2 linked regions of the Cyanobium sp. PCC 7001 genome follow. The protein of the gene in region 2 interacts with the protein of the main gene of each other region in a pairwise test. Links are inferred from orthologs where the notes say so. Each region holds a gene or a part of one and is shown on either strand. Other genes may lie near its edges.

Region 1 (9,257 bases), 910 kb from region 2 along the record:
GACGATCCGCCCTGCCTGCGGGCCTGCACCCACATCTGCACCACCGAAGGTGAGAGCCAGGGCCTGATGGAGGCCCTGGCCACGATCAGCAGCAACTGATCAACGGCAGTGGCGGGGCAGGCCGGGCGGGCCCGGCCAACTCACTCAGCCGCGGACTCGAACAGGCTGCGGTGGACCCAACCGGCGATCAGGGCCCCCACGATCGGGGCCAGCCAGAACAGCCACAGCTGGCCCATGGCCTCGCCACCCACCCACACGGCCACACCGGTGCTGCGGGCGGGATTCACAGAGGTGTTGGTGACGGGGATGCTGATCAGGTGAATCAGGGTGAGGGCCAGGCCGATCGGCACACCGGCGAGATCTTGGATCGCATCCTTGTGGGTGGCTCCCAGGATCACCAGCAGGAAGAAGAAGGTGAGCACCAGCTCGATCACCAGGGCGGAGAAGAAGCCGTAGCCCCCCGGTGAGTTGCTGCCGAAGCCATTGGTGGCGAGGGCATTGGCCCCCTCGATCACAAATCCAGGACGGCCGCTGGCCACGAGCTTGATGACACCACCGGCGATCACCGCGCCAATCACCTGGGCCACGATGTAGGGCAGGAGCTCGGCACTCCGGAAGCGGCCGCCGGCCCAGAGGCCGAAGCTCACCGCCGGGTTGATGTGGCAGCCGCTGATGTGACCGATGGCGTAGACCATGGTGAGCAGCGTGAGGCCGAACGCCAGGGCCACCCCGAGAAAGCCCAGGCCGAGGGGATTGACCGCGGCATTGTCGTAGGGGAAGTTGGCCGCGAGCACGGCACTGCCGCAGCCGCCAAGCACCAGCCAGAAGGTGCCGCAGGCTTCGGCAAGGAACTTCCTGCCGATGGGAACAACCTGAGCCATCGCATCAACCGATACAGCGGCCGGATCGTAGAGGCACTGCCCCCGGGGGGAAACGGATGAGCCACCGGCCGTGGGGAAACAGTCACATCGCTCCAGGGCCGACGACGGACCGGGGAGCGTCAGGCCGTGATGCCGCGGAGGGCCTTCTCCGCCTCCTCCCGGTCGTCGAAGTGGATCTTGGTGGTGCCCAAGATCTGGTAATCCTCGTGGCCCTTGCCCGCGATCAGCACCAGATCGGTGGGTCCGGCACCGGCGATGGCCGCGGCGATCGCCCGGGCCCGATCCACCTCCACCTCCAGCTCCGTGCCAGCCGGGATGCCGGCCACCACGTCGTCGAGGATGCGCTGGGGATCCTCCGTACGCGGGTTGTCGGAGGTCACCACCACCCGATCGGCAAGGCGGGCCGCGATCGCGCCCATCTGGGGCCGCTTGCCGCGATCCCGGTCGCCGCCGCAGCCGAACACGCAGATCAGACGGCCCCGGGTGAAGGGCCGGCTGGCCCGCAGCGCATTCTCCAGACCATCGGGGGTGTGGGCGTAGTCCACCAGCACGGCCGGTTGGTCCTCGCGGCCCCCCGCCAGCACCCGCTCCATGCGTCCCGGCACCCCCCGGAAGCTGGCCAGCCCCTCCAGCAGCATCGGCAGCGGCAGGCCTTGCTGCGCCAGGGCCCCCACGGCCTGGAGCAGGTTCATCAGGTTGAAGCGGCCCAGCAGGGGGGAGCGGAAGTGGCCCGCGCCGAGCGGCGTCACCAGCCGCCCCCGGACCCCGCTGCTGTCCATCTCCAGGCTGTCGATGCGGAGATGGGCCGACGGATCCTCGAGCGAACTGGTCCAGCAACGCTCGCCCAGCTGCCGGGCCAGCTGGGCGCCCCAGGGGTCATCCCCATTGACCACGGCGTTCGGCGTGGCGCTCTCCAGCAGCAGTGGCGCCGCGAACAGACTCGCCTTGGCAGCGAAGTAGGCTTCCATGGACGGGTGGTAGTCCAGGTGGTCCTGGGTGAGGTTGGTGAACACGGCGCCGGCGAAGCGGCAGCCCGCCACCCGCTGCTGATCCAGGGCGTGGGAGCTCACCTCCATGGCCCCGATGCGGGCTCCGGCATCGGCCGCCTGGGCCAGCTGGGCCTGCAGCAGATCGGCGAAGGCCGTGGTGTGCTGGGCGGTCACGGCATAGCCGGGCCAGCGGTTCTCGAGGGTGCCGAACAGGGCCGCGGGGGTGCCGGCGGTGGCGGCCAGATGCTCGATCAGGTGGGTGGTGGTGGTCTTGCCGTTGGTGCCGGTCACCCCGATCAGGGCGAGGCGCTGGCTGGGCTCACCCCAGAAGGCGGCGGCCAGCAGCCCGGCCCAGCGGGCCACCGGCCCCTCCACCACCACCACCGGATCGGTGGTGGACGGCGGATCGGCGGCCGCGGCGGCGGTGCCCACCACGGCGGCGCAGGCGCCGGACTTCAGGGCCGAACGCCAGTAGGCGCCGCCATCCACCTGGGTGCCCGGCAGACCCACAAACAACGTGCCCGGGCCCACGCGGCGGGAGTCGCAGCTGATGGTGTGAACCGTGGCCTCGCCAAGGGCCTCGGGAACCTGCAATCCCACGTCGCGCAGGAGGGGGTGGAGCAGGTGGGTCATGGGCGGTGGCCGCTGGGAAATGGCGCCGTTCTAGGCGCTTCCCCCAGGAAAACCGTTCCTGTGCAACCAAACCAGCAGGGCCGTGTCCACCAGACGAGGCGGCACGCGAGGCAGCAACTGCTCCACCCCATCGCGGCGCCAGGCCAGCACCGGCACCTCCAGCCCGAAGCGCGCCGAGAGGGCCGGATCCCCATCCACGTTCACCACCTCCAGCTCAGGGGCGGGAGAGAGCGCGCGCAGCTTCTCTTCGAGGCCCTCACAGAGGCAGCAACCCGGACGGGAATAGAGCAGCAGCGCGGTCATGGGGGGAGCAGCGGGTCAGTCGGGCACCGGATCACAGCCGCAGGGCGTGAACGGATGGCAACGCAGCAGACGCCGCAGAGTGAGCCAGCTTCCACGCCAGGGGCCATGGCGGCGGATCGCCTCCAGGCCGTAGGCGCTGCAGCTGGGGATGAAACGACAGCGGGGTCCCAGCAGGGGGGACAGACAACGGCGGTAGCAGCCGATCAACCCCAGCAGCACCAGGGCGATCCAGCGGGAGGGGCCGGCGGAAAGGGCCGCGGCGTCCTGCCGAGACGGCCCACGGGGCAGCTTGACGGCGCTGGGGCCGTCCAGGTGCGGGATGAGCCCGAGCGCCTCAGGGCCAACCGATAGGATCGATCGCTGGCGCGTCAAGCGCGGGCTGCGGACGTTCTCCAGCATGCCCGAGCCGAGGCCGCCATGGGCCCCCGAATGGGGCCATCCCGTCCCACGACCCTGTTTTCATGTCCCGTTACCGCGGCCCTCGCCTGAGGATCACGCGGCGCTTGGGAGACCTTCCCGGTCTCACCCGTAAGTCCGCCAAGCGGTCTTATCCCCCCGGTCAGCACGGCCAAGCCCGTCGCAAGCGCTCCGAATACGCCATCCGTCTGGAAGAGAAGCAGAAGCTCCGCTTCAACTACGGCATCTCCGAGCGGCAGCTCGTTCGCTACGTCAAGAAGGCCCGCGCCCAGGGTGGTTCCAGCGGAACCAACCTGCTCAAGCTGCTCGAGAACCGCCTCGACAACATCTGTTTCCGCCTCGGCTTCGGCCCCACCGTGCCCGGTGCCCGCCAGCTGGTGAACCATGGCCACGTGACCGTGAACGGCCGCGTCGTGGACATCGCCAGCTACCAGTGCAAGCCCGGCGACGTGGTGGCCATCCGCGAGCGCAAGCAGAGCAAGAAACTGGCAGAAGGCAACCTCGAATTCCCTGGCCTGGCGAACATCCCGCCCCATCTGGAACTCGACAAGGCCAAGCTCTCCGCCAAGGTGATCAGCAAGTGCGAGCGCGAGTGGGTCGCCCTCGAGATCAACGAACTGCTGGTGGTGGAGTTCTACTCCCGCAAGGTCTGAGTGTCGGTGCTGCCTCTCGGGCCGCGTTCCGTGCCCCCGTCGGCAGCCCGTCACCCAGCCTCTTTTCCAGCCTCCGCCCCAGGGCGGGGGCTTTCTGTTGGGCTTCAGCCCCCCTGAATCAGGGCCTCCAGCGCCGCCGTCACATCCGGCTGGCGCATCAAAGCCTCCCCCACCAGCACCGCATCGGCACCGGCCTGCTGCACCCGGTCGAGGTCGTCGCGGCTGAACAGGCCCGACTCGCTCACCAGCAGGGCGCCGCGCTCCCGGATCGCCGCGCCATAGCCCTCCATGAGCTGCTCGGTGGTGGCCAGATCGGTGTGGAAGCTGGTGAGGTCGCGGTTGTTGATGCCGATCAGGCGCACCCCCTCGAGGGCCAGCACCCGCTCGAGCTCTGCGGCGTCATGCACTTCCACCAGCACGGCCAGGCCCAGGCTGCGGGCCACCTTGAGCAGGTAGGCCATGTCCTGGTCGCTGAGGATGGCGGCGATCAGGAGCGCGGCATCGGCACCGGCGGCCCGGGCCTGATGCAGCTGGTAAGGCGTGAGGATGAAGTCCTTGCAGAGCAGCGGCTGATCCACCACCTGCCGCACCTGGACGAGCACCTCGAAGCCCCCCTGGAAGAAGGTTTTGTCGGTGAGCACCGACAGACAACTGGCACCGCCTGCGGCATAGCCGCGGGCAATGGCTTCCGGGTCGAAGTCCTCCCGGATCACCCCCTTGCTGGGGCTGGCCTTCTTGATCTCGGCGATCACGGCGGGCTTGCGGCAGCTCGCCCGCAGCGCCGCCTCGAAATCACGGGTGGGCGGCAGATCGGCCACCTGGGCCCGCAGCTTCTCCAGGGGCAGCCGTGCCCTGGCGCTGGTCACCTCCCGGTCCTTGTCCCACACGATCCGCTCGAGGATGTGCCTCGGCTCGGCCTCGTCGTGGGGAATGGCGTATTCCAGGTGGGCCACCTTCACTTTGGGGTTCGGGGGGCGGCGGCGGATCTCCATCAGAGGCGGGAAGGGGCTGGGAGCAGGGTGGTGTTCTTGGGGGAGGCAGGCCCGATATCAGGCCACGGCCATGGCGGCCTGCTTGTAGGCCACCTCCACCACCTCACTGAGGGTGGGATGGGTGTGCACCTCGCTGGCCAGCTGCACCACACTCTGGCGGCGCGCCACGGCGTTGGCGATCTCCTGAATCAGGTCGGCGGCATGCAGGCCGTAGATGTGGGCGCCCAGCACTTCACCGGTGGCCTTGTTGAACAGCAGCTTCATCAGACCATCGCTCTCGAGCTCCGCCAGGGCCTTGGAGTTGGCCTTGAAATAGCTGCGCACGCTGCCCAGCTCGAAGCCATCCTTCGCCGCTAGCGCCTTGGCCTCCGCCTCGCTCAGGCCCACCGAGCTGATCTCGGGGTGGGTGAAGGTGGCGGCCGGGATGGAGCGATAGTCGATCCGCCTGCCGTGGCCGAGGATGTTGTCGATGGCCACGGTGCCCTGGGCAGCAGCGGTGTGGGCCAGCATCATCTTTCCGGTCACATCGCCCACGGCCCAGAGATGGGGCACGGGCTCACCCCCCACCAGTACGCGCATGTGGTCGTCCACGGGAATGAAGCCGCGCTCGGTTTCCACCCCCACGGCCGCCAGGTTGAGTTCGCCGCTGCTGGGCACGCGGCCGGTGGCCACCAGCACCGCGTCCACCTCCAGGGTTTCCACCAACTCCTTGGTCTGCATGTCGGCCAGCTCGATGGTCACCGGACAACCGGGGGTGACCTTGCGGGCCAGCACGCCTGCCCTGGCGTCGATGTCGCGGCCGTCGATCAGGTGGCGGGCAGCGATCTTGGCGATGTCGGGATCGAAGGTGGGCATCACCCGATCGAGGGCCTCAATCATGGTGACCTCACAGCCCAGGGCGGTGTACACATCGGCGAACTCCAGGCCGATGTAGCCGCTGCCGATGATGGCCAGCCAGCGGGGCAGCCACTCCAGGCTCACGGCCTCGTCGCTGGTGAACACGGTGCGGCCGTCGGTCTCGATGCCGCGGGGCACGAACGGCTCGGACCCGGTGGCCAGGATCACGTCACGGGCGCTGTAGGTGCGCTCCACGCCGCTGCCGCTCTCCCGCACGGTCACCTGCTGATGGCCCGCCAGGCGCCCTTTGCCCCGCAGGATGGTGGCGCCGGCCCGCTCCAGGGTCTTGGTGAGGTTGGTGCGGATCGTGGCCACCAGCTGGTTGGCGTGATCGGCGATCTTCTGGCGCTCGAAGCGCACCGGGGCGGCGTGGATGCCGAAGCCGGCCAGGTGCTCGGCATCGGCCAGCTCCCGCACCCGGCCGCTGGCGGCCAGCAGGGCCTTGGAGGGCACACAGCCGCGGTTCACGCAGGTGCCGCCCATGTCACGCCCTTCGACGATCGCCACCGTCAGCCCGTGCTCCGCCGCGTGCTTGGCCGCATCGAAACCGCCGTAGCCGGCGCCGATCACGATCACGTCGAAGTCGAAGGCGGCTGTGGAGGGGGCGTCGCTCACCGGGGGCCGTGCTCAGGTGGGGGCATTCTCCCCCGTGACCGGTCCGGCGTCAGTCCAGCGGCTGCGGGAGCTGCTGGGGATCCTGCTGCTGCTGACGCAGGCGCTCCAGCAGCAGCGGGGCGGCGGCCACCGCCACATTGAGCGACTCCACCGCCGCGCTGTGGGGGATCGTGACGCGGTGGGTGGCCCGCTGCAGCAGCTGCCCGGAGAGGCCGGCGCCCTCCTGGCCCAGCAGCAGCACCGTGGGCCGTTGCCAGTCCAGCTGCCAGTAGGGGATGGCGCCTGCCTGGGGTGGAACGGTGGCCACCACCTGCAGGGCTTCGGAGCCTGTCTCGGCGGTGCGGGCGGCGAGCTCCCCGAGCTGGTGCAGCAGCGTCTCGCGACTGCCCCGCTGCAAGGGCAGGGCCAGGGCCGCCCCGGCCGAGGCCCGCAGCGCCTTGGGCTGGAGGGGATCGGCCCCCTCGGCCAACCACAGCGCCTCCACGCCGGCGGCCAGAGCCGTGCGCATCAACGTGCCCAGATTGCCCGGATCCTGCACCCCATCGAGGGCGAGAACCAGCCGTGCCGTCGCCGGCCCCCAGCCGGCGGGCGGGGTCGGCAGGGCGGCCACCACCCCATCGGGGTGGTCGGTGGTGGCGACGGCGGCGAGCACCTCCTCGGTGACGGTGGTGATGGCGACACCAGCGCGGATGGCGCCGAGGGTGGGGGCATGGTTCCGCTGCCACATCCCTGTGGCCAGCAGATGGGCAGGCTCCAGGCCCAGCCGCAGGGCCTCCTGGAGCAGGTGGGTGCCTTCGAGCAGCACCAACCCCTGTTCGCGGCGCCCCTTGGCGGTGTGGAGCTGCCGAAGCCGCTTCACCAGCGGATTCCGCCGGCTGCTGATCAGTGGCTCAGCCGCAGCGCTCACGGCAGGGTTCCGGCGCGGTCAGAAGCGTTCGCGGCGGCGCACCCGCATCGCCTCGTGCATGACGATGTCATCGGCCTGGAGCTCCAGCCCCTTCACGGCCGCCACCTCGCCCTTGATGCCCTCGGCCCGCAGGTTCTCGATCAGCTTGCTGACAACAATGTCTTCGACCGTGGTCTGGTCGAGGCTGTCAGGGGTGAGACTCTCCAGAAACTTGCCCACCTTCGAGGCGACCACCTCGGAGGAATTGGAAATATTGAGGAGAATCATGGGTTGTGAAAGTGCGGATGGGGAGACTTGAACTCCCACGACATTGCTGCCACTAGTACCTGAAACTAGCGCGTCTACCAATTCCGCCACATCCGCGTGGCCGTCGCGCTGCGACCCGGAAACGATACGGCATCACCCCCCGCCCCTAGCCAGTTCCGGCGGCGGCCGTCTGGACGGTCTCACGATTTGTTGTCAAGATGCCGCCACAAGGGCGCCGGAACAGGCTGGGAATCATGAGTCTTCTTGCTGTTCCGGCCGCCGATGCTGCCACCGATGCCCCCGACCCCCAGTTGCTGATCGCCGGCGGCCGGCGCCTGGAGGGAGAAGTGAAGGTGAGTGGCGCCAAGAATTCCGCCCTGGTGCTGATGGCGGCCTGCCTGCTCACCCGCGAGCCGATGCGCCTGCGGAATGTGCCGCCGCTCACCGACATCACCGGCATGGGCGAGATGCTCGAGAGCCTGGGTGGCCGGGTGCATCGCCACAACGACACCCTGGAGCTGGATGGCTCCGACATCCACAGCGCCACCGCTCCCTATGAGCTGGTGAACAGCCTGCGGGCCAGTTTCTTCTGCATCGGCCCCCTCCTCGCCCGCATGGGCATGGCCAAGGTTCCCCTCCCCGGTGGCTGCCAGATCGGCACCCGGCCGGTGATCGAGCACGTGAAGGGGCTCAAGGCTCTCGGTGCCCAGGTGACGATCGAGCACGGCGTGGTGACAGCCGTGGTGCCGGGTCAGGGGCATCGCCTGCGGGGCAGCCGCATCCACCTGGACTGCCCCAGCGTCGGCGCCACCGAAACGCTGATGATGGCGGCGGCTCTGGCCGACGGCGAGACCGTGATCGACAACGCCGCCCAGGAGCCTGAGGTGGTGGACCTGGCCGGCCTCCTGCTGGCGATGGGGGCCCGAATCCGGGGAGCCGGCACCCCCACCATCACGATCGTGGGGGTGGAGCGCCTCCACGGCGCCGACTACGCCGTGATCCCCGATCGCATCGAGGCCGGCACGCTGCTGCTGGCCGCAGCCATCACCCGCTCGTGCCTGCGGGTGACGCCCGTGATCCCCGAGCACCTCGGCGCCGTGCTCACCAAGCTCGAGGAAGCCGGTTGCCGCATCGAGCACGACGGCCTCGGCCTCACCCTCACGGCAAGCGAGATCCACGCGGTGGACCTGCGCACCCAGCCCTTCCCCGGTTTCCCCACCGATCTCCAGGCTCCGTTCATGAGCCTGCTGGCCACGGCCCGCGGCACCAGCGTGATCACCGAGAACATCTTCGAGAACCGTCTGCAGCACGTGGCCGAGCTGCAGCGCATGGGTGCCGCGATCCGGATGCAGAGCAACACGGCCTTCGTGGAGGGGGTGCCCCGGCTCAGTGGCGCTCCCGTGCAAGGCACGGATCTGCGCGCCTCGGCCGCCATGGTGCTCGCCGGTCTGGCCGCCGAAGGCATCACCACCGTGCGGGGCCTCGACTACCTCGACCGGGGCTACGCCGGTCTGGAAACCAAGCTCGCCGCCGTGGGCGCCTCGATCCAGCGGGTCGGCAGCGCCACGGCCAGCACCTCTGCCACCGTCAAGCCCGACACCCCCGTCGCCGCCTAAGCTCTGGCACAGGGGAGCGTGCCGGAATTGGTAGACGGACTCGACTCAAAATCGAGCGCCTTCGGGCATGTGGGTTCAAGTCCCACCGCTCCTATGGACCCGGGCATC
Region 2 (9,378 bases):
CCTGGAGGCGGGCATCGAGCAAGGCCAGGCCGCCCCAGTCCTGCAGGATCGCCAGGGCGGCGGGCCAGGGCTCCCGCAGCAGCAGCAGCTCGAACTCCATCCGCAGCCGCGTGCCCAGGGCCGCGGGCGCCTGGCCCGGCCGCTCGCCGGAGTGCCAGGCCCAGGGCCAGGCTTCCAGGGTGCGGCGCGCCTGTTCGCGGCTGCCGGGCTCCAGCCGGAAGCCGAGCCGGGCCGCGTAGCGGGCGCCGCGCACCAGGCGGCTGGGATCGTCGTGCAGGCTGTGGGGGTGGAGCAGCCGCAGCTGCCGCCGCTGCAGATCCGCCTGGCCGCCATGGGGGTCGAGCAGCTCACCGCTGGCCAGATCCAGGGCGATGGCATTGATGCTGAAATCACGGCGGGCCAGATCGTCCGCCAGCAGGCCCGGCACCACCTTCGGGTTCTCCCCGGGCTGCGGATAGGTCTCGCAGCGGGCGGTGGCCACATCCAGCAGCACGGTCTGGCCCTCGAGCCGCAGCTCCACCTCCACCGTGCCGTAGGCGCCGTGCTCCTGGGCCGCCCGCAGCGCCCCCGGCGGCAGCAGGGCCTCCAGCCGCCGCACCAGATCGATGGCCGGGCCCTCCGCCACCAGGTCGAGGTCGGGAACGCCGCGCCAGGGGTCGTTGTGCACCCGGTGCAGCAGCAGATCGCGCACGGCACCGCCCACCAGGGCCACCCGCTGGGGGGGCGGGCCACCGGCCCGGGCGGCCGCGGCCAGGGCCCCCACCAGCGCTTCGGGAATGCCGGGAACGTCCAAGCGGCGGCCTCAGAGCGGCTCGATCGGCGCCAGGCGCGGATCGAGGATCTTGGGGCCCATCCCCTCGAACTTCACCGCGATCGAGATCTTCTCGCCGCTGCCGAACAGGTGGGTCACGTGTCCCTCCCCGAAGGCGCTGTGGCGCAGGCGGTCGCCCACGGCCCAGGTCTTGCCGGCACCGGCGCCGCGGCGGCGCACGGCGTTGGCGGGGGCACCGCCGGCTCCCCCCGACGCCACCCGCCGGCTCTCCTCCCGGTCCACCCGGGTGAGCCGGTCGAGCCGCTGCTCGCGACGGATCGCGGCACCGCCGCTGCGGGGGATGTCGCCCTGCACCAGCTCCTCGGGCAGCTCGGCCAGGAACACCGAGGGCACCGCCGGCTCGCGCATGCCACCCCACAGCCGCCGCTCGCTGGCGTGGGAGAGGAACAGGCGTTCCTTCGCCCGGGTGATGCCCACGTAGCAGAGGCGCCGCTCCTCCTCCATGGCGGCGGGATCCTCCAGGGAGCGGTAGCTGGGGAAGAGGCCCTGCTCCATCCCCACCAGGAACACCACCGGGAATTCCAGGCCCTTGCTGGCGTGGAGGGTCATCAGGGTCACCCGGTCCTGCTGGGTGTCCTTGCTGTCGGCATCGCTGGCCAGGGCGGCGGAGGCGAGGAAATCCTCCAGCGAGCCCTCCTCGTTCTCCTCCTGGTACTGCAGGGCGGCGTTCACCAGCTCATTGAGGTTGCGGCGGCGGTCCTCCGCCTCATCGGTGCCCTCGGCGATCAGCTCGGCGAGGTAGCCGCTCTGCTCCATCACCCGCTGCACCAGCTCCGAAGGGGGGGCGTCCTGGCTGCGGGCCTGCAGATCGCTGAGCAGCTCGCGGAACTGCAGCAGCCCCTTGGCCGAGCGCCCCCCCAGGGAGCGCACCGCCTCGGGATCGCTCACCACCTCCCAGAGCGGAATGCCCAGCTGGTTGGCGGCGTCGGTGAGCCGCTCGATCGTGGTCTTGCCGATGCCCCGCTTCGGCGTGTTCAGCACCCGCAACAGGCTCACCGTGTCGGCCGGGTTCACCAGCAGCTTCAGGTAGGCGAGCATGTCCTTGATCTCGCGCCGGTCGTAGAAGCGCAGGCCCCCCACCACGATGTAGGGGATGCCCCAGCGCACGAGCGATTCCTCCATGGCTCGGCTCTGGGCATTGGTGCGGTAGAGCACGACCATGTCACCCCAGCGCAGCTCGCTGTGGGCCGCGTCGAGCATCCGCATCCGGTGCACCACCGCCTCGGCCTCGGCGACCTCGTCGTCGCAGCGGGTGAGGGTGATGGGCTCCCCCTCGCCCCGGGTGGGCCGCAGCACCTTGTCGATCCGCTCGGTGTTGTGGGCGATCAGGGCGTTGGCCGCCTCGAGGATCGTGGCGGTGGAGCGGTAGTTCTCCTCCAGCTTCACCATCGTGCGGGTGGCTTCATCGGCGGCGCCGTCGCCGAAGTCGTCCTGGAACCCCATCAGGATGGTGAAGTCAGCGGCGCGGAAGCTGTAGATGCTCTGGTCGGCGTCGCCCACCACGAACACCGAGCGGCCGCTCCAGTTGTCGTAGGCCTCGGGATCCTGGCCGTCGGTGACCAGCAGCTTGATCAGCTCGTACTGGGTGCGGTTGGTGTCCTGGTATTCGTCCACCAGCACGTGGCGGAAGCGGCGGTGCCAGTAGTTGCGGATCTGGTCGTTCTGGCGCAGCAGCTGCACGGGCAGCAGCAGCAGATCGTCGAAGTCGAGGGCGTTGTTGGCCGCCAGGGCGCGGCGGTAGCGGCGGTAGGTCTCGGCCATCAGCTTGCCGCGCTGGCCACCAGCATCGGCTTCGAGCTGCTCGGGCATCCAGCCCTGGTTCTTGGCGTTGCTGATCGCCCAGCGCACCTTCTTGGGCTCGAAGCGCTTGGGGTCGAGGCCCAGCTCCTGGGTCACGATCTCCTTGATCAGGCTCTGCACGTCTCCCTCGTCGTAGATGGAGAACTGGCGCGTCCAGCTGAGGCCTTCGGGATCGCGGAACTTGTCGATGTCGAAGCGCAGCAGCCGGGCGAACAGGGCGTGGAAGGTGCCGATCCAGAGGTCCTTGATCACCTCGCGGTAGATGCGGCTGCGCAGCTGCCGCTGCTCCAGCAGCGGCAGGGTGCTCCAGGGCTGGCCGAACTGGCTCTGGGCCAGCTTCTGGGCCAGCAGCAGCTCCAGCCGCTCCTTCATCTCCCGGGCGGCCTTGTTGGTGAAGGTCACGGCCAGCAGCTCGGCTGGGTCGGCGCCGTGGTGGCCGATCAGGTGGGCGATGCGATGGGTGAGGGCCCGCGTCTTGCCGCTGCCGGCCCCTGCCACCACCAGCAGCGGACCGGTGTGGTGGTCCACTGCCTTGCGCTGGGCTTCATTGAGGCCGGCCAGGAAGGCGCTCATCCACGGGCCAGGAATGCGTTCCGCACCCTAGGCACCGCGCCGCGCCAGCACCCGCTGCAGCCGCGACTGCCAGCGGCGAAGCCGCAGCCGCCACAGCGGCGGGGCCTGCAGCGGCGCTTCACCGGCCTGGAGACGGTCCCAGTGGTCGTTCACCCGGGTGAGGGCCTCACGCCAGCGCTCCAGCAGGGCCGCCTCGCTGCTGGCCGCCAGCAGCGCATCCAGCTCGGCGGCTGGCGCGCGCCAGGCGGCCGGATCGGCCACGGCGGCGCTGATCCGCTCCAGATCGGCGCTGAGGGTGCCGGCACCGAGCTGGTGGCCGAGGCGGCCGGGATCGAGGCTGTCGGCCAGGGCGTGGTTGAGGCTGCTGAACACCACGCAGCCGCAGGCGAGGGCCTCCAGGGGCGGCAGGCCGAAGCCCTCGCTCACCCCGCTCACCCGCCAGTGGTCGGCGGAGTCGTAGAGCACCACGGTGGCGCTGTTGAACAGATCCACCAGGTCGTCGACCCAGCCCGCCTGCACCTCCACCCGCAACCCACGCCGCCGCAGGGCCGGCACCAGCACCTCCAGCAGGTAGGCGCTGCTCTTGCGCCGCTGCACCAGCACATCGATGGGGCGCTCTCCGGTGCCGTCGCGGCGGCCCCGCTGCAGCCAGCGGGGATCGAGCGCGTTGGGAACGAGGGCCAAGGGGTTGCGGCTGGCCCACTGGCCCCAGTAGCCGAGGGTGTTGCGGCTCACGGCCAGCACCGGCACTCCGGCCGGCAGGGGAAAGCCGTAGCCGCTGCTGTGGGCGTGGTAGGCCACGGCGCGGCCCCGCAGGGCTCGCAGCTGGCGTGGCACCTCGAAGCCCCAGCTCACGATCCAGAGCATCTGGCGGGCGGCGGCGCCATCGGGCGGTTCGGCCCGCAGCAGATCGGCCAGGAAGGGGTGGTCGGGCTCCCGCTGCCGGTAGGTCACCACCTCGGTGGGGGCCAGCTGCTGCAGCAGGCGGGCCGTCTGCAGCTCCACCAGCAGACCGCCACCGCGCAGGCGGCCGCCGGTGCCGGGCACGAGAACACGAAGCGATCGCAAGGGGGCGGGCGCTGGCCTCAGGCGGCCACGGCCTCGGTGCTGCCGGTGCGCTGGCGGCGGGTGAGGAAGCCGAACAGCACCTTGCCGATGGCGGCGATCAGGTTGCCTTCCAGCTCCTGGAACATCTTCATGTTGAGGTGGAAGGCGTGGTTGGCCTCGGCCACGATCCGATCAGCGGTGGCCTGGTCGATCGGCAGCTGATCGAGGGTGGCCCGGTAGTTCACCTTGAAGGCCTTCTCGTCCGGGATGGCGTCGAACTCGTAGAAGCGCAGACCGTCGTGATCGCCGAGGTTCATCGCCTTCTGGGCGATGTTCTTGAGGATCTGGCCGCCGGAGAGATCGCCGATGTAGCGGGTGTAGTGATGGCCCACCAGCAGCTCGGGGCTCTCCTGGGCCACCTGGTGCAGCCGGGCCACATACTCCTGGGCGGCGGGGGTGGCCTTCACGGCCGTGCGCCAGTCGGGCCCGAAGTAGAAGGCGAGATCCTGCTCGAGGCTCTCGCGGCGGTTGAGCTCGGGGAAGGCCACCGGACCCACCACGGGGTGGCTGCGGAGCTTGGCGAACTCCTCCTCCATGGCGGAGTACACGAAGTAGAGGTCGGCCACCAGGGTGCGGTAGCTGGCCTTGTCCACCACGCCCTTGAGGAAGCAGCTCACGAAGCCGGTGTTCTCGGCCATGGTGTGGGCCTTCTTGGTGCCTTCACGCAACTGGGAGGCGAGAGCAACGGACATGAGCTGGCGGCAGCACGACACGGGCAGAGAGCCACCGTAGGCGTGGTGTTTGCCAGGGCGGCCTCAAGATTGCGAAGGGTTACGCGGCGCAGGCGCCGTTCACTTCGAACAGATCGAACAGGTTGCGGCAGAACTGCTGCAGTTTCGCCACCGAAGCGGCATCGGGCAGATGGCTGCCGGTGGGACGCCAGTCGCCCACGGTGGCGAGGCGCCAGCGCTCCGATTCATAGGTGAGGCCGCGGATCAGCACGCCCAGCAGCCGCGGCCGCCCGGCATCCCCGCGGTTGGCGCCGCTGCCCTGGCGGGCCGGAGCGCAGTCGAGGCGCAGCTGCACCAGAAACGAGCGGCACTGGCTGCGGGGACTCCAGCCCGGCAGATGAAAGGAGAGGTCCACGCTCTCCTGATCGGCGAACTCGCGGGTGCAGGGATCGTCGCGCCAGGGCTTGAGATTGGCGCGGGCATCGGGGAACTGGGCCCGGAACAGGGCCGCCGCCGAGGCGATCGCCTGGGCCAGTTCCAGATTTCTGGCCTGGTCGGCGGCGTTCATGCCGTTTCCCCTGAGCAGAACCGCGCTGTGCCAAAACCTAGGCTCGCCGCGCCTCCAGTGCCGCAGGAATGGCTACCAGCCCAGCCAGCATGGCCACCGAACCCGTGACCTTCGAGAAGCTCACCGCCCCCAGCAGCGGCACCGCCATCCGGTTCGAGGAGGGGCTGCCGGTGGTGCCCGACGACCCGATCATCCCCTTCATCCGCGGCGACGGCACGGGCGTGGACATCTGGCCCGCCACCCAGCGGGTGCTGGATGCGGCGGTGGCGAAGGCCTACGGCGGCCGGCGCCGGATCGAGTGGTTCAAGGTGTACGCGGGCGATGAGGCCTGCGACCTCTACGGCACCTATCAGTACCTGCCGGAGGACACCCTCACCGCCATCCGCACCTACGGCGTGGCGATCAAGGGGCCGCTCACCACCCCGATCGGCGGCGGCATCCGCTCCCTGAACGTGGCGCTGCGCCAGATCTTCGATCTCTACTGCTGCGTGCGGCCCTGCCGCTACTACGCCGGCACCCCCAGCCCCCACAAGCGTCCCCAGGATCTGGACGTGATCGTGTACCGGGAGAACACCGAAGACATCTACATGGGGATCGAGTGGGAGGCCACCGATCCGGTGTGCGTGGAGCTGATCGAGCACCTCAACACCGTGGTGATTCCGGCCAACGGCAAGCTCGGCAAGCGCACCATCCCCACCGGAGCCGGCATCGGCATCAAGCCGGTGAGCAAGCACGGCAGCCAGCGCCACATCCGCAAGGCGATCCAGCACGCCCTGCGCATGGAGGGCAAGAAGCGCCACGTGACGCTGGTGCACAAGGGCAACATCATGAAGTTCACGGAAGGGGCCTTCCGTGACTGGGGCTACGAGCTGGCCACCACCGAGTTCCGCGCCGCGTGCATCACCGAGCGGGAGAGCTGGATCCTCGACAACGCCGACCGCAACCCGGGGCTGAGCATCGAGGCCAACGCCCGCATGGTGGACCCCGGCTACGACGCGCTCACCCCCGAGAAGAAAGAGGCGATCTGCGCCGAGGTGCAGGGCGTGCTGGAGGCGATCGGCAGCAGCCACGGCAACGGCCAGTGGAAGCAGATGGTGATGGTGGACGACCGCATCGCCGACAGCATCTTCCAGCAGATCCAGACCCGCCCGGCCGACTACTCGGTGCTGGCCACGCTCAACCTCAACGGCGACTACATCTCCGATGCCGCCGCCGCCGTGGTGGGGGGCCTGGGCATGGCGCCGGGGGCCAACATCGGCGACCACGCCGCCATCTTCGAGGCCACCCACGGCACCGCCCCGAAGCACGCCGGCCTCGACCGCATCAACCCCGGCTCGGTGATCCTGAGCGGCGTGATGATGCTCGAGTACATGGGCTGGCAGGAGGCCGCCGACCTGATCACCGAGGGGATCAGCGCCGCCATCGCCAATCAGGAGGTCACCTACGACCTGGCCCGGCTGATGGAGCCGCCGGTGGAGCCGGTGAGCTGCTCGGGCTTCGCCGAGGCCGTGGTGCGCCACTTCGGGGGCTGAGCCGGGCAGACTCGGCTCATGACAGCCACCGGCTCCCCAAGGAGCGCCTCCGCGGCTCCGCCCCAGGCGGCCCTCTCCGCCACCGACCCCTGCGTGCACTGCGGCTTCTGCCTGCCCAGCTGTGCCAGCTACCGGGTGCTGGGCACGGAGATGGATTCGCCGCGGGGCCGCATCCATGCGCTCAAGGCGATCGAGGCCGGCGAGCTGGAGCTCGATGCCACGGTGGCCCGCCATTTCGACAGCTGCCTGGGCTGCCTGGCCTGCGTGACGGCCTGCCCCTCGGGGGTGCGCTACGACCAACTGATCGAGGCCACCCGCCCGAAGCTCAAGGCCCCGGAGCTGCGCAGCCCGGCGGCCCAGACCTTCCGGCGCCTGCTGTTCGCCCTGCTGCCCTACCCGAAGCGCCTGCGGGCGGCACTCACGCCGCTGCGGGCGTATGCGGGCACGCCGCTGCAGGGCCTGCTGCGCCGCAGCGGGCTCACCCGCCTGCTGGGGCCCCAGCTGGAGGCGATGGAGCGGCTGCTGCCGCCGCTGGCCCCCGAGGCCTTCCGCGATGGCTTCCCCACGGTGGTGCCGGCCAGGGGCCAGCGACGGGCCCGGGTGGGGCTGGTGCTGGGCTGCGTGCAGCGGCTGTTCGATCCACAGGTGAACGCGGCGGCGGTGCGGGTGCTGAGCGCCAACGGCATCGAGGTGGTGATCCCGCCGGAGCAGGGCTGCTGCGGCGCCGTGACCCACCACCAGGGGGAGGAGGCCCACACCCGGGCCCTGGCCGATGCGCTGGTGGCCAGCTTTGAGGCGATGCTGGGGCCGGGACGGCCGGCTGGCGCCGAACCGCTCGATGCGGTGCTGGTGGCGGCGTCGGGCTGCGGCCACACGATGAAGGCCTACGCGCGGCTGGCCAGCCGTGATTTCCCGGCGCCGGTGGCCGACATCCATGAATTCCTGGCGCAGCTGGGGCTCAGCGAGGGCTTCCGCGCCCAGTTGCAGCCCCTGAGCCACGCCGATGGCAGCCCGGCCAGCGCCGAGCGGCCGCTCACGGTGGCGTTCCACGATGCCTGCCACATGCTGCATGGCCAGGGCATCAGCGCCCAGCCCCGCGATCTGCTGCGGGCCATCCCCCACCTGCAGCTGGCGGAGGCGATGGAGGCGGGGGTGTGCTGCGGCAGCGCCGGCATCTACAACCTGGTGCAGCCCCAGGAGGCGGCTGAGCTGGGCCGGATCAAGGCGGCCGACCTGGCCGGCACCGGCGCGGAGCTGGTCAGCAGCGCCAACATCGGCTGCACGATGCAGCTGCGGCGCCACCTCGATGGCGAGGAGGCCGCAGCGCTGCCGGTGCAGCACCCGATCCAGCTGCTGAATCAGAGCTGGCGCGCGGGGGATCCGGCATGAGCCGCGAAGCGCCGAACCTGGCCGTGCTGATCGATTCCGACAACGCCCAGGCCACGGTGATCTCCGAGCTGCTGGCGGAGGTGTCGCAGGTGGGAACCGCCACGGTGAAACGGGCCTATGGCGACTGGACCACACCGCAGCTGAGCAGCTGGAAGGAGGTGCTGAACGTGCATGCGATTCAGCCGGTGCAGCAGTTCAGCTACACGAGCGGCAAGAACGCCACCGATTCGGCCCTGATCATCGATGCGATGGATCTGCTGCATGGCGGCCGGGTGGAGGGCTTCTGCCTGGTGTCGTCCGACAGCGACTTCACCCGGCTGGCCACCCGGATCCGGGAGGAGGGGCTGCTGGTGATCGGCTTCGGCGAGCGCAAGACCCCCAAGGCGTTTGTGGCCGCCTGTGACCGGTTTCTCTACACCGACATCCTCAAGCGCTCCGGCGGCAGCTCCGGCTCCGGCGGCGGCGGCCGCCAGGGCGACAGCGACGCGCCACCCCTGAAGCCGTTCCTGTGCGAGGCGATCACCGCCGTGACCCAGGACGACGGCTGGGCGCCGCTGGGCATGGTGGGCAGCCTGCTGCAGAAGAACGATCCCTCGTTCGATGCGCGCAACTACGGCTTCCGCAAGCTGAGCGAACTGGTGAAGGCCCAGAACTATCTCGCCGTGAAGGAGGTGCCGATCAGTCCGGGCAGCTCCCAGATGCACCTTTCGGTGCGGCTGCGTGGAGGATGAAGCCCCCAGTGCTTGGGCGAAGCATGTGCAGGCAGAACGCCGGCGACTGCCGAGAAGTTTGACGTGAACAGGTGGTGATCTGACCCATAAATCACAGCCACTATGGCGGTGAACCATGCAACAGTCCTTTCCAGCAGAAGGACCCGATGATTCCGGGACTGAACCTGGCTTGTGG

What was found.
Region 1: the proteins of CPCC7001_RS10680 (region 2) and CPCC7001_RS06190 interact in binary tests that used the Escherichia coli proteins (3 or more experiments, as listed by UniProt). The link is inferred for Cyanobium sp. PCC 7001 from one-to-one orthologs.

The regions. Positions count from the first base shown.
Region 1 is NZ_DS990556.1:1,255,056-1,264,312, forward strand. What follows is about bases 4,154-7,132. They hold CPCC7001_RS06190 (dihydrolipoyl dehydrogenase), read right to left. Parts: upstream 6,381-7,132; coding sequence 4,926-6,380; downstream 4,154-4,925. Other genes in these bases: trpC (indole-3-glycerol phosphate synthase TrpC), read right to left, coding at 4,154-4,868; CPCC7001_RS06195 (RNA methyltransferase), read right to left, coding at 6,430-7,132. In the rest of the region: CPCC7001_RS06155 (aminotransferase class V-fold PLP-dependent enzyme), read left to right, coding at 1-99; aqpZ (aquaporin Z), read right to left, coding at 141-881; CPCC7001_RS06165 (UDP-N-acetylmuramoyl-L-alanyl-D-glutamate--2,6-diaminopimelate ligase), read right to left, coding at 1,001-2,503; CPCC7001_RS06170 (glutaredoxin family protein), read right to left, coding at 2,534-2,806; membrane protein insertion efficiency factor YidD, read right to left, coding at 2,822-3,094; rpsD (30S ribosomal protein S4), read left to right, coding at 3,268-3,876; more of trpC, read right to left, coding at 3,981-4,153; more of CPCC7001_RS06195, read right to left, coding at 7,133-7,287; CPCC7001_RS06200 (hypothetical protein), read right to left, coding at 7,306-7,554; murA (UDP-N-acetylglucosamine 1-carboxyvinyltransferase), read left to right, coding at 7,788-9,149. UniProt on the Escherichia coli protein: Lipoamide dehydrogenase is a component of the glycine cleavage system as well as of the alpha-ketoacid dehydrogenase complexes.
Region 2 is NZ_DS990556.1:2,167,638-2,177,015, reverse strand. The notes cover bases 505-3,604. They hold CPCC7001_RS10680 (UvrD-helicase domain-containing protein), read right to left. Parts: upstream 3,206-3,604; coding sequence 803-3,205; downstream 505-802. Other genes in these bases: CPCC7001_RS10675 (glycosyltransferase), read right to left, coding at 3,233-3,604; CPCC7001_RS10685 (CCA tRNA nucleotidyltransferase), read right to left, coding at 505-793. Also shown: more of CPCC7001_RS10685, read right to left, coding at 1-504; more of CPCC7001_RS10675, read right to left, coding at 3,605-4,273; CPCC7001_RS10670 (heme oxygenase (biliverdin-producing)), read right to left, coding at 4,291-5,004; CPCC7001_RS10665 (hypothetical protein), read right to left, coding at 5,084-5,551; CPCC7001_RS10660 (NADP-dependent isocitrate dehydrogenase), read left to right, coding at 5,641-7,083; CPCC7001_RS10655 ((Fe-S)-binding protein), read left to right, coding at 7,102-8,472; CPCC7001_RS10650 (NYN domain-containing protein), read left to right, coding at 8,469-9,203. UniProt on the Escherichia coli protein: A helicase with DNA-dependent ATPase activity. Unwinds DNA duplexes with 3'-5' polarity. Translocates on single-stranded DNA with 3'-5' polarity. Initiates unwinding more efficiently from a nicked substrate than double-stranded DNA.